DNA from 4 places in the Bacillus cereus group sp. RP43 genome. Region 3 is predicted to be linked to each of the others. Evidence: predicted binding sites of a transcription regulator. Region 3 holds the regulator's gene; each other region holds the start of a gene.

Region 1 (3,188 bases), 4.5 Mb from region 3:
GTAGAAAATTCGTTTGATGGAAGATTTATTATTATTCGTAAAGGGAAGAAGAACTATAGCTTAGTGAAATTGGGATAATAGTTTTTGTGGAAGAGTGGAAGTAAGAAAGATACTTTCACTCTTTTCGTATACACAATTTCGACACAAAAAAGTCAGTATATTTAGATAATTGAAGAGGGTTATAGTATTCCTCTGCCGAATATAAATAAGTAGAGAATATTACGGATAAAAATAGCCCGAACCATGCCGGGCATGATTCGGGCTTATATTCAGATTAGTAAGCTAAGCTGAATAGACCTTTAATGTGTGATAAGTAACGAACGTTACTTGCTTCTTTCATTAATGATGCCGGTAAGCCTTTAAGCGGAGTATTGCTTGCTCCGATTGTAGCAACAGCATCTTTACGTCCTAGACTAGCAAGTGTTCCAGAGTTGATAGGTGCGAACTCTTCGAATGCTTTGCCTTCTAGTGCTGCGTATAAGTTGTATCCAATTAATTCACCCATTTGCCAAGCGATTTGTGCAGTTGGTGGGTATGGACGACCGTCTGGAGAGAAGACAACAGCGCTGTCTCCAGCAACGAATACGTCTTTGTGAGAAGTAGATTGCAGGTGTGCATCAACAGTTGCACGTCCACGGTTTACTTCAAGACCTGATTCACCAATTAATGGGTTACCTTGTACGCCGCCTGTCCAAACGAATGTGTTAGCAACGATTTTTTGACCGTCTTTTAAGTCGATTTCATTGCCGGCAACGTTTGTTACAGGAAGACCTGTTAAGAATGTAACACCGCGTGCTTCTAAGCTAGTAGTTGCACGTTCGATTAAGTGATCTGGTAATACTGGAAGGATTTTTGGACCTGCTTCAACAAGAAGAAGTTTAACTTCTTTTGGATTTACGCCGTGGCTTTTTGCAAGTTTAGGCATAATGTCAGCAAGCTCACCAACTAGCTCAACGCCAGTTAATCCGCCACCACCGATTACGATTGTAGCATCAGCTTCGTTTTTCGTTTTAGCGTATTCACGAATACGGTCTTCAACGTGTTTGTAGATTTTGTTTGCATCAGCAGCAGATTTTAATACCATGCTGTTTTCTTCTAGTCCTGGAATACCGAAGTAAGCAGTTTTACTTCCTAAAGCAACTACAAGTGCATCGTAAGATAGTGTAGTGCCACCAGCTAGTTTGATTTCTTTGCTATCAACTGAGAATGACTCAACTGTTGCAATTTTAAGATCGATGTCTTTGCCTTTGAAAAGCTTTGTAAGTGGCATTGCAACTGCTTGCTCAGCAACGTTACCAGCTGCAAGGCGGTGTAGTTCAGTGATGATTTGGTGCGTTGGGTATTGGTTAATCACTGTAACTTGTGCTTCTGATTTGCTGTAATATTTACGTACGTTTAGAGCGGCAAGAAGACCGCCATAACCAGCGCCTAAGATGACAATTTGTTTTGACATAGTATGATATCCCCCGTCTTTACTAATTGTTGTTATAAGTTAAATTATTTATTGTTACGTTCTGCACTAATTTGAAGGTATGCGTTCACAAAGCGGAACATTTTTTGTGCTTGTGGGTCTTTTAGTAATTTTAATAGACCGAACAGGCCGATAACTTCGTTGCTTTCGTCAGCACGATCTTTCGCTTCGATAGCAGTTGCAGCCATGCCTTTCACTGTATCTTTTACAGGTTCTACAAGCTCTGTGATTGCACTAACAGTGTCGCTTTTTAATACTTCATCAGTAGCAACAGTTTGAGCGAAGTCATAAGACTTAGTTAAAATATTAACAAGCTCAGTTAATTTTGGAAGCTGTTCCACTAGTGTTGTTAATGATTCTTGTACCTCAGGTTTTAACAACTGATCAAGTACATCAAGTTGTCCTTGGCTAGCAGAAATTTGTACAGTTTCTTGTTCTGGCTTTGTTTGAGTCATAGTTTCTGGCATCTCCAATTCTCCTTTACGATAGCAATACTCTTATTTTTGATAGGTAAGATAGTAAACGTTTGCGAAACTTTATACAAAGTTTCACAAAGCACAATAAAATGCCTTTAAATTTATGATAGCAAGTAAGCTGAAATCATAAATCCAAAACCATAATGTCCTACCTATTATTTATGAACTGTCCGATACATGGCTTGTCCGCATAATGGAAAGTTCCCTTATCGGAAAGTGTATATAATATATATCCTATATTATATACTATATACACGTATGTTAACATAAAAATGATTCCTAATTATTTGATATTGATGCTGTAACCTAGTATTGACAAGGAATGAAAGCGCATAAAATATTTTATCTATCTTAAAAATGTACATATATATAAAGAAAAAAAGGGGAAAATGGACAGATTTATGTTCATTTTTTCCTTTTTTTATTGTTCATCCTCTGTAATTAGCATCGATGTGTTACCGCTTTTTTCAAGGTGGCATTCGCCCCAAGTACAAAGAGAATCGAGAATTGATTCTAAAGACCATCCGTAGTCAGTAAGAGAATATTCTACTTTTGGTGGTACTTGATTGTATACCTTTCTTTGAATAACCCCATCCTCTTCTAACTCGCGTAATTGCTGTGTTAACATCTTTTGTGTAATACCAGGCATTAAACGTTTTAGTTCACTCGTTCTCTTTGTACCTTTCGTTAAGTGGCAAAGAATAACGACTTTCCATTTGCCACCGATAACCTCTAAGGTCGCCTCGACAGGAATATTATATTTCTTCATATAAAAAATCTCCTTGGATGAATGTAAATTTCAGTTCTTCAACAAAAGAAGCTAAATAAGTTAAATGTTACTTTTTAGTGCCTATAGCACTTTAAAGTACGTACTTTTTATCGTGTTGAATATGTTCCATAATAGCATACGTAAGAGGGAAATGAGTAGTACGGTACTAAAAAGTGCCTATGTTACTTTTTAGTATCTATCGTACTTTAAAGTGCGTTCTTCAAAAAAAGAGTGAAGCCATTCATAATAGCATTTAACAGCAGTAAAGTTATTTTTGTAGAAGATAAAAAGGCCTTTTTATCACACTATTATGATTGGATTTCTCGTATTAAGGAGGAGTTCAATTGAATTCATATACAGTATCATCTTCGGCTGTTCAGACGAATCGAAGAAGTATGTTTGCTTTATTAGCGCTAGCAATTAGTGCGTTTGGAATTGGTACAACCGAGTTTATTAGCGTCGGTTTATTACC
Region 2 (3,188 bases), 1.0 Mb from region 3:
CCATTTGAAGAAGGTATGGCTGCTTATTTTCAAGCGGTTTCAACACGTACTGCCGGGTTTAATACTGTTGATATCTCTGCATTATCAAAACCTTCACTTTTATTAATGATGCTTCTTATGTTTATTGGTGCTGGCAGTGCTTCAACTGGTGGCGGGATTAAGTTAACAACTTTTTTAATTATGTTTTTAGGCGTATTTAAATTTTTGCAAGAACAAGATGATATAGTAGTGTTTAAAAAATCCATTAAAGATACGCTCATTGTCAAATCATTAACGATTACTATTATTTCAATTTCTTTTATTTTTCTTTCCATTTTAATTTTAAGCATCACTGAGAAAGTTCCTTTATTAATGAGTGCTTTTGAAGTATTTTCAGCATTTGGAACTGTCGGCCTTAGCATGAATTTGACGCCACACTTAACAATCATCGGCAAAACAATTATTATCTTTATGATGTTTTTTGGAAAGATGGGGCCTTTAACATTAGCCTTTTCATTTGCACGTAAAAAACAAAGAAAAATAAAATATCCAAACGAAGATATTTTAACAGGTTGACAACCGTATAAATTATCCATATAATGAGAATACAATAGCATATCTCCAAAGGGGAGTAGCGTCCAAGAACTATTTCTTGGAAACAAAGTCGTCATTACGTAGAACTTAGTTCTTCCGGCTTTGTTGGCATTTTCATTACATATGTCTAGCAAGACCTTTGCCTATCAACGGCAGAGGTCTTTTTTGTTTTCAAATTCCTTCCACCGTTGATACGCAGGAGTATGGGGAAACTAAACATTGGGGAACTTCTTCACTTGTTTAGTCTTTATAGAAATGAGAGGAGAATGTACATGGATGTATCATTATTATTGGAGTATGGTTGGGTATTACTCATCCTAATTGCACTAGAGGGGATTTTAGCGGCTGATAACGCTCTCGTTCTCGCAATCATGGTAAAACATTTACCAGAAGAAAAACGAAAGAAAGCACTATTTTATGGATTAGCAGGAGCGTTCGTTTTCCGCTTCGGATCACTATTCATGATTTCTTTCCTAGTCGATGTATGGCAAGTGCAAGCAATTGGTGCGATTTATCTTATGTTTATCGCGGGGAATCACTTATTTAAAACGTATGTTAAAAAGAATACACATGAAGAAACAGAAGAAAAAGAAGCAAAGAAAAAACAAGAGAACTTTTGGTGGACTGTATTTAAAGTCGAAGTTGCTGATATCGCCTTCGCTGTTGATTCAATTTTAGCTGCTGTTGCATTAGCAGTGACTTTACCGAAAACAGGATTAGGTACGATTGGTAGTCTTGATACAGGTCAATTTATCGTTATCTTTACAGGTGGACTTATCGGATTAGTTATAATGCGATTTGCAGCAACTGCTTTCGTACAAATATTAAAACGTAAACCAGGACTTGAAACTGCAGCATTTTTAATTGTAGGTTGGGTTGGTGTGAAATTAACAGTTTATACGCTAGCACACCCTGCTTTAAATGTCCTTCCGCATTCATTCCCAGAATCTACTCCGTGGAAGCTTACATTCTGGATTGTATTAGTCGGAATCGCAATTGGCGGTTGGTTCTTCTCGAAAGAAGTAGAAGTAAAAGTAGAAAAGAATTTAGACGAAAAAGCGCTGTAATTACAGCGCTTTTTCTTTTCCACTCGTTTCAATCCCCTCTCTATTTTTAGAAAAAATTCCATTATACTACCTTTTGTAAACGCTTTCCTTCAAGATGTATGTCCTTTTTGTGAAATATTGCACAAACTTATTGAAACTATGAACAAATCCATGTACTTTATTCATATAAGGAGTATTTATAGACGATGTACTAAAGGAGCGTATTACTCATGCTAGAACAAGGATTAGATTACGTTGTAAAACTGGCTAAGAGCAAAAAGCAAATGCTAGATACAAATCCAATGCAATATTTCATTCGTGCTGCACTTGCTGGCATTTATATCGGTTTTATTATTGTACTATGTTTTAAATTAGGTAACTTTTTTCATATTGTTGATTCACCAGCAACATATTTAGCTTCCTCCATGTTTTTCGGGATTGCTCTGGTACTTATTATATATGGTGGCGCTGAATTATTTACTGGCAATACAATGTACTTCACAGTGGCAACTTTAAGAAAAGAAACAACTATTTCTGATACACTTCGCAACTGGGTTGCTTGTTATGCAGGTAACTTAGCTGGCGCTTTATTCTTTGCCTTACTATTTTACGCAACTGGAATTTTCGAAGCAATTGATCACGGTCATTTAATGAATAAAGTTGTTGAAGGAAAGATGAATACACCTACAATGCAATTATTCTTTAAAGCGATTTTATGTAACTGGCTCGTATGTCTTGCCTGCTTCTTACCTTCTCAAGTAAAAGGTGATACAGCAAAAATATTGATGATGATGATGCTCGTTTTCACATTCTTCTTATCTGGCTATGAGCATAGCATTGCAAACTTATCATTGTTTGCCTTATCTTTAGTTTCACCACATCCTGATACAATTTCTTTTGCCGGCGCTATTCATAACTTAATTCCAGTTACAATTGGTAACATTATTGGCGGATCCGTATTTGTCGGTATGGTATATCAGTACTTAACAAAGAAAGCACCTGATGTTAAACAAGAGGAAACTGAATTAGTTGCAGCTCAAACTGAGGAAATCATTCCTTTACAAGCTCATATGAAGCATTAAAAACTCCAAAGTTTCACTTTGGAGTTTTTAGCTCCCTACATATTTCAAGGCAATATGAGGATCAATTTCTCCTTTCTCTTTCCCCTTCTCAATTCTCTGTTTCATCTGATGCATACCGATGACATCATTTGTATGAAGGTGAATTTCATTAACATATAGACCTTCTGTACAAAAGGCTTCTACAAAATCTAATCCATTCCTTTTCCTCCATCCCATGTTAAAATCAAGAGAGAGGATGTTTACCTTATTACTCCGAACAAATTGTAATGCAGATTCTACTGTAGTTGCCAAAACATATCCGTACGGGCAACTTCTTTGATCATCCATATATACATTCATTTTCTATCTCCTCTCTATTTTGCATATGTGACCAACACATAACATATTGCTCCAAGGCTAATAAAAGGTCCAAACGGAATTGTGGTTCTTATTTTTATACGTTTTAACGCTATACCTATTCCGAAAAAACAAAGACTAAAGCAAGATG
Region 3 (3,188 bases):
TGTAATAGCTGTAACTTATTCACAATGGATTTTAATAATGTAGATTTTCCAATTCCGTTCGGCCCAACTAAGGCAACACTATCACCACGAGTTAAGCGCATATTTACATGTTCAATAATCGGTTCCTGTTCATAGCCAATAGTTACATCTTTTACTTGTAAAACATCATTTCCACTTTGTTTTTCAATATCGAAGTGGAAGGAAGCTGATTTAGAATCGCCTAATGGTCTAGTTAATACGTCCATTCTGTCTAATTGTTTACGGCGACTTTGAGCACGTTTTGTCGTAGATGCGCGAGCTATATTTTTTTGCACAAAGTCTTCCAGTTTAGCGATTTCATCTTGTTGTTTTTCATAACGCTTCATCTCTTGCTCGTATAGAGCTGATTTTAAGTCTAAATATTTACTGTAGTTACCAACAAATCGTCGGCTTTCCTTATTAGAAATTTCGTATACTTGTGTAACGAGTTTATCTAAGAAATAACGGTCATGGGAAACGATTAAAATCGCACCAGGATAGCCTTGTAAGTATTGTTCAAGCCATGTTAGTGTCTCAATGTCCAAATGGTTTGTAGGTTCGTCTAAAATAAGTAAGTCTGGTCTAGTTAATAATAATTTCCCAAGAGCTAATCGAGTCTTTTGTCCACCACTTAATGTAGAAATTGTCGTCTGGTGCGTTTCAACAGGGAAGCCAAGACCGCTTAAAATCGAGCGTATATCCGCTTCGTACTGATAGCCGCCTTGATCTTTATAATCTAATTGTAATTGGTCATAATCAGCTAATAATTTCTCGTATATAGTCGCATTTGAAAAGTTTTCTTCTTTTCCCATCTCTTGCTCTAGCCTTCGAAGTTTTGTCTCCATCTGCTGCAAGTGTGTAAAGACGGTTAACATTTCATCCCAAATTGTTAAAGACGTTTCTAATCCGGTATTTTGAGCTAAATACCCCATTGAGACATCTTTCGGCTTTATAATTTCACCACCATCATGAGATAACTCACCAGCTATTATTTTTAATAATGTAGATTTTCCGGCTCCATTTCGTCCGACTAATGCGATACGATCTTTTGTTTGAACTTCCAATTTTATGTTTGCAAGAATCGTTTCTGCACCGTATAATTTCGAAAGCCCATTCACTTGTAATAATATCAATGTTTTCACCTCAAATAATTTCTTAACTTTGCCATGTTTATATTTCTCAATCATACTAAAAATAGTGTATAGTTTAAAATAAAGAGAGAATACTTCTTCTTTTTATTATACAAGGAAATTCATGAGTACTAAACTTCTGTATTTGATTCAAGTATAAGAATAAAGATAGGAAGAGAGGAGAGGTTATATGGATCAGCAAAAAATTCCACAGGCCACTGCCAAACGATTGCCTCTATACTATCGATTTATCCAAAACTTATCTCTTTCTGGTAAGCAACGTGTTTCATCAGCCGAATTGAGTGAAGCGGTAAAGGTTGATTCCGCAACTATTCGAAGAGATTTTTCATATTTTGGAGCGTTAGGGAAAAAAGGATATGGATATAACGTAAATTATTTATTATCATTTTTCCGTGAAACACTCGACCAAGATGATATAACACGTGTAGCACTTATTGGAGTAGGTAATTTAGGGACCGCTTTCTTACATTATAATTTCACGAAAAACAATAATACAAAAATTGAAATGGCATTTGATGTTAGTGAAGAGAAAGTTGGAACAGAAATCGGAGGAATTCCTGTATATCATTTGGATGAATTAGAAGAACGTTTATCAACTGATATACAAGTGGCAATATTAACGGTACCCGCTACAGTAGCGCAATCTGTGGCAGATAGATTGGCAGAAACGGACGTGCATGGTATTTTAAATTTCACACCAGCACGCTTAAATGTGTCAGAGAATATAAGAATTCATCACATTGATTTAGCTGTAGAGTTACAAACGCTTGTTTACTTTTTGAAGAATTATCCACAATAAAACGCAGAGGAGATGACCTCTGCGTTTTATTATTGTTTTTTCTTTGTGAATTTGACTAAGATAAGGCGAAGTGCCAAATTAAAATCAATTGTTGCCATAACTGCAAATAGTATTGTCCACATATTCCAGATTGTATCTGTTACGTTCGTAATAGCGAAGCGTGTAAAGATACATCCAAGAAGAAAGTATAATGCAGCCATGAACAATGGTGAGTTTCTCATACTAAAAATCCTCCGATAAAGCCTTGCATTTTTTCAGCTTCTTTAATCATTTCTTGAATTTGCTCATTACTTACTACAACTTGAGCGACTGCAACTAATGTATTCATTGCAACATGAGCTGCAATAGGAACGATAATTCGTTTCGTTTTTACGTATAAAAAGGCGAATACGAGCCCCATTGAAGTGTATACCAATAAGTGAGTAAAATCAAAATGAATCGCCGCGAATACAAGTGAACTAATAATAGCGGCAATAAAGAAGTTAAACTTCTTATAAAGTGTACCGAATAAAATTTTTCTAAATACGATTTCTTCCAAAATAGGTCCTATTATAGATATGACGATAAGGAACCAAGGTGTCGTTCTTGCGATGTCCATAAGTCTTGCTGTATTTTCAGATCCCGGTGTAATCCCTAATAAACGCATTTCGATCATACCGGCAATGCTTTGTGAGAACAGTGCTAAGAAGAAACCAATAAAAATCCACCCAATTGTAGCTGGAACAGTAGAGCGCATTTTATCTAAATGCCTGTCACGAATGTCTGTTCTGAGTAACCAAAGTACAACGCATAATGCAATGAAAAAGCTAATGATAGCCCAATGACCAGTTATGAGCTGAATTTTTTCCTCTCTAGTAAATCCCCTATTATCGTATAGTCCAGTTTTCAGGAGAAGCGGTAACCCGGCAATGCCTGATAACTGCATTAAAATGTATGTAACGATAATCCACCAATATTGTTTTTTCAAATGGTTTAACCATCCTTTCTAACGCTAGTGTATGAGATAAGGTAGGATAACATGTAAATATGCTACCTACGATATAAACTTTCATTTGAATTATATTTTTTTTGTAAATAAGTATTTGAAAATAAAATAGGAGACAGGAAAAAGTTGTACGTTTAGCGAAAACAACTTAGGGTGTCTTTCATATTGTAACATACAAGAAGTGGGAACAACGATTCATATAGTAAAGGCAGTAGAAGAAGTAATGCTATATAGG
Region 4 (3,188 bases), 4.4 Mb from region 3:
TTTTTGGAGAAGAGGTATTACGTGCTAATTTAGAGGGATATTATTTACTTCTATTTGATGCAGCTGTTGTTACTATTGTTTTATTTGCTTATAAACCAGTGCTTCATTTTATTAAGAACATTTGGGATGTATCTGTTTTAAAAAATGGGAAAACCTACTTGTATTTATTAATAGGTTTTATCATCATTGCATTCACTCAGTATGTAATGTTAGAGTTGTTTAGCTTTGAAAGTGCAGAGCAGCAACGAGATCAATTAGGGAGCTTAGGACTTCAAAATAGTCTACAAAGTATTATATATGTGTTAAGTGTTGCTATAATTACACCAATTAAAGAAGAAATTTTATATAGAGGTATTTTGTATCGATTTTTTGAAAAGAAATATAGTTTTCTAGTTGGTACCATTATTTCTTCCTTCATCTTTGGGATTCTTCATGGTGGTTTTCCGATTACGGCAATGATTATGGGGATTGTATTTGCTATGTTATATAAGAAAACACAATCTATTGTACCTAGCATCATTTTACATATTGTATGGAACCTACTTGTGAGTATAAGTATGATTGTTTCTTTATAAAATTGAATGAATATTTAGCAGAAAAGATGAATGGCCTAGCTATTCATCTTTTATTTTGTTTATATGTGGGAAAAGTTAATGAATACAATCCAAAAAGAACCAAATACTAATGATGAATGAACAAAGAAAGGCGGGTATGTTATATGCAAAATTTAACAGAGCTTGAAGTAGAAAACTTACGTCATTTAATTGGTGGACATGCGACGATTATTAACAAATTGGAACAGTATGCACAAGCTTGTACGGACCCACAGCTAAAGCAAATGCTTGAGAAGGATGCGCAAGATGCACGAAATACGAAACAACAATTAATGACTTTCCTAGGATAGGAGGAAGCGAAAGATGAATGAAAAAGATATGGTAAATGATTATTTAGCAGGATTAAATTCAAGTTTAACAAGTTATGCAAATTATATTTCTCAGTCTGATAACGAACAGTTACATCAAACGTTAATTCAAATTCGTAATCAAGATGAGATGCGTCAACGTAATATGTATGAATACGCGAAGCAAAAAAGTTATTACAAGCCGGCAGCACCTGCTAATCCAATGATTGTGCAGCAATTGAAAAGTCAATTAAGTGCGGAATAGTGTGATGAATGAAACGAGCGAATGGATTCGCTCGTTTTTTTGTTTGGTATATGTCAATAAATACATAATAAATATTTTTTCAGTTGTAACAAATATGACGAAAATTAAATATAACAATTCACAAAAAGGACAAAAACTTTGCTCAATATTTCACAAAGAATCCATGGTTTCTATCGTGAGAACCTCTATAATTAGGGGTGTAAAGAACGAAAGAAATAGACTACATGATCAATTAGGAGAGATTGCTATGAATAGAAACACAAGAAAAATTGCAATTATCGGTACTGGATTAGTTGGATCAAGCTGTGCGTATTCCATTGTAAACCAAGGGATTTGCGAAGAGCTATTGTTAATTGATATAAATCATGAACGTGCAGTTGGAGAAGCGATGGATTTATCGCACTGCATTAACTTTACAAATACAAGAACAAAAGTATATGCAGGAAGCTATGAAAACTGCAAAGATATGGACATTGTCATTATTACAGCAGGACCAGCGCCAAAACCTGGACAAAGCCGTTTAGACACTTTAGGAGCAAGTGCAAAGATTATGGAAAGCATTGTTGGGGGCGTAATGGAAAGTGGATTTGATGGCATTTTCTTACTCGCATCGAACCCAGTTGATATTATTACATATCAAGTGTGGAAATTATCTGGATTACCTAGAAATCGTGTGATAGGTACTGGTACATCACTAGATTCTTCTCGCTTAAGAACAATTTTATCTGAAATGTTACATGTAGATCCTCGTAGTATTCATGGGTATTCATTAGGAGAACATGGTGATTCTCAAATGGTTGCTTGGTCTCACGTAACTGTTGGTGGAAAGCCAATGCTGCAAATTTTAGAGGAACAAAAAGAACAATTTGGTGAAATAGATTTAGATGAAATTGTTGAGAAGACTGCCAAAGCTGGATGGGAAATTTATAAGCGTAAAGGAACTACTTATTATGGAATCGGAAATTCTCTAGCTTATATTGCTCGCTCAATTTTCAATGATGATCACCGTGTTATCGCTGTTTCAGCTATTTTAGACGGGGAATATGGCGAATACGATATTTGTACAGGAGTACCAGCAATTATTACTAGAGACGGTGTAAGAGAAGTTGTAGAACTAAACTTATCAGAAGAGGAAGAAAGTCGCTTTGCAAAATCAAACGATGTTTTACGCGATTATATGAAAACAATTGGTTACTAAATTATAGGAGAAGGTGAAACAAATGAAGGAATATATAATGTCTCGTGTGTTTAAAGCTTCTGCCGGAATAGCACAAGGTATTTTCGTATCCCTTGGAATTGGTTTACTAATCGAAAATATAGGAAGAATTGTTGATATCCCATTACTTATTACAATCGGAGTTGTTGCAAAATCACTTATGGCACCAGCAATTGGAGCCGGAATTGCTTTTATGCTCGGTGCAAACGGACTCGTAATTTTCTCAGCGATGGTAGCCGGAGCAATAGGGGCGGGTTCAATTTCAATTACTGAAGCTGGTCTCATCATTAAAACAGGTGAACCAATCGGTGCATTATTAACAGCGACTTTAGCAGTTTATATTGGTAAACGTTTAAGTGGAAAAACTGCTTTAGATATGATGCTCGTTCCATTTGCAGCGATATTAGGTTCTGGTTTAGTCGGTATTTGGTTAGCTCAAAATATTAGCCCAGTTTTAAATACAGTTGGAGCATTCATTAAAGATAGTTCAGCTGGTAGCCCATTTATCGCTTCTATCGTGATTGCTGTAGTTTGGGGACTGTTACTCATCTCTCCAGCTTCATCAGCTGCGTTAGCGATAGCGCTTAGCTTAGATGGTGTTGCAGGTGGTGCAGCACTTGCAGGATGCGTTGCTCAGTTTATTGGATTCTCTGTTATTTCAGCGAAAGAAAATAATTTAGGTGGCATATTAGCTCAGGCACTTTGTACTCCAAAAGTACAGTTGCCGAACATTACTAAAAATCCAATGATTCTCGTCCCAACTGTCGTCGCCAGTGCTATAGTGGGCCCAGTATCAGCATTAATTT

The links. The regulator Rex, encoded in region 3, represses fermentation and respiration genes when NADH is low (regulators of the CRP and FNR family bind a similar motif). The targets are predictions, from matches to a motif close to TTGTGAAATATTTCACAA.
Region 1: QCI75_RS02005 (DUF1641 domain-containing protein) is a predicted target of Rex. The motif match lies at 1,998-2,015, and genes of this name have one in related genera.
Region 2: QCI75_RS20360 (formate/nitrite transporter family protein) is a predicted target of Rex. The motif match lies at 1,748-1,765, and genes of this name have one in related genera.
Region 4: QCI75_RS02325 (L-lactate dehydrogenase) is a predicted target of Rex. The motif match lies at 1,305-1,322, and genes of this name have one in related genera.

What each region holds. Positions count from the first base shown of each region.
Region 1 covers NZ_JARVHQ010000001.1:406,936-410,123, forward strand. The annotation lists gene tyrS (tyrosine--tRNA ligase) at 1-78, shown strand, start outside; gene QCI75_RS02000 (NAD(P)/FAD-dependent oxidoreductase) at 275-1,453, opposite strand; gene QCI75_RS02005 (DUF1641 domain-containing protein) at 1,498-1,938, opposite strand; gene QCI75_RS02010 (winged helix-turn-helix transcriptional regulator) at 2,369-2,716, opposite strand; gene QCI75_RS02015 (MFS transporter) at 3,112-3,188, shown strand, end outside.
Region 2 covers NZ_JARVHQ010000001.1:3,897,675-3,900,862, forward strand. The annotation lists gene QCI75_RS20350 (TrkH family potassium uptake protein) at 1-555, shown strand, start outside; yybP-ykoY riboswitch at 594-766, shown strand; gene QCI75_RS20355 (TerC family protein) at 846-1,640, shown strand; gene QCI75_RS20360 (formate/nitrite transporter family protein) at 1,850-2,701, shown strand; gene QCI75_RS20365 (cyclic-phosphate processing receiver domain-containing protein) at 2,729-3,040, opposite strand; gene QCI75_RS20370 (prepilin peptidase) at 3,055-3,188, opposite strand, start outside.
Region 3 covers NZ_JARVHQ010000001.1:4,892,827-4,896,014, reverse strand. The annotation lists gene QCI75_RS25290 (ABC-F family ATP-binding cassette domain-containing protein) at 1-1,151, opposite strand, end outside; gene QCI75_RS25285 (redox-sensing transcriptional repressor Rex) at 1,339-1,968, shown strand; gene QCI75_RS25280 (YdiK family protein) at 1,998-2,189, opposite strand; gene QCI75_RS25275 (CPBP family intramembrane glutamic endopeptidase) at 2,186-2,935, opposite strand.
Region 4 covers NZ_JARVHQ010000001.1:469,208-472,395, forward strand. The annotation lists gene QCI75_RS02310 (CPBP family intramembrane glutamic endopeptidase) at 1-575, shown strand, start outside; gene QCI75_RS02315 (hypothetical protein) at 719-904, shown strand; gene QCI75_RS02320 (spore coat protein) at 918-1,166, shown strand; gene QCI75_RS02325 (L-lactate dehydrogenase) at 1,414-2,364, shown strand; gene QCI75_RS02330 (PTS sugar transporter subunit IIC) at 2,387-3,188, shown strand, end outside.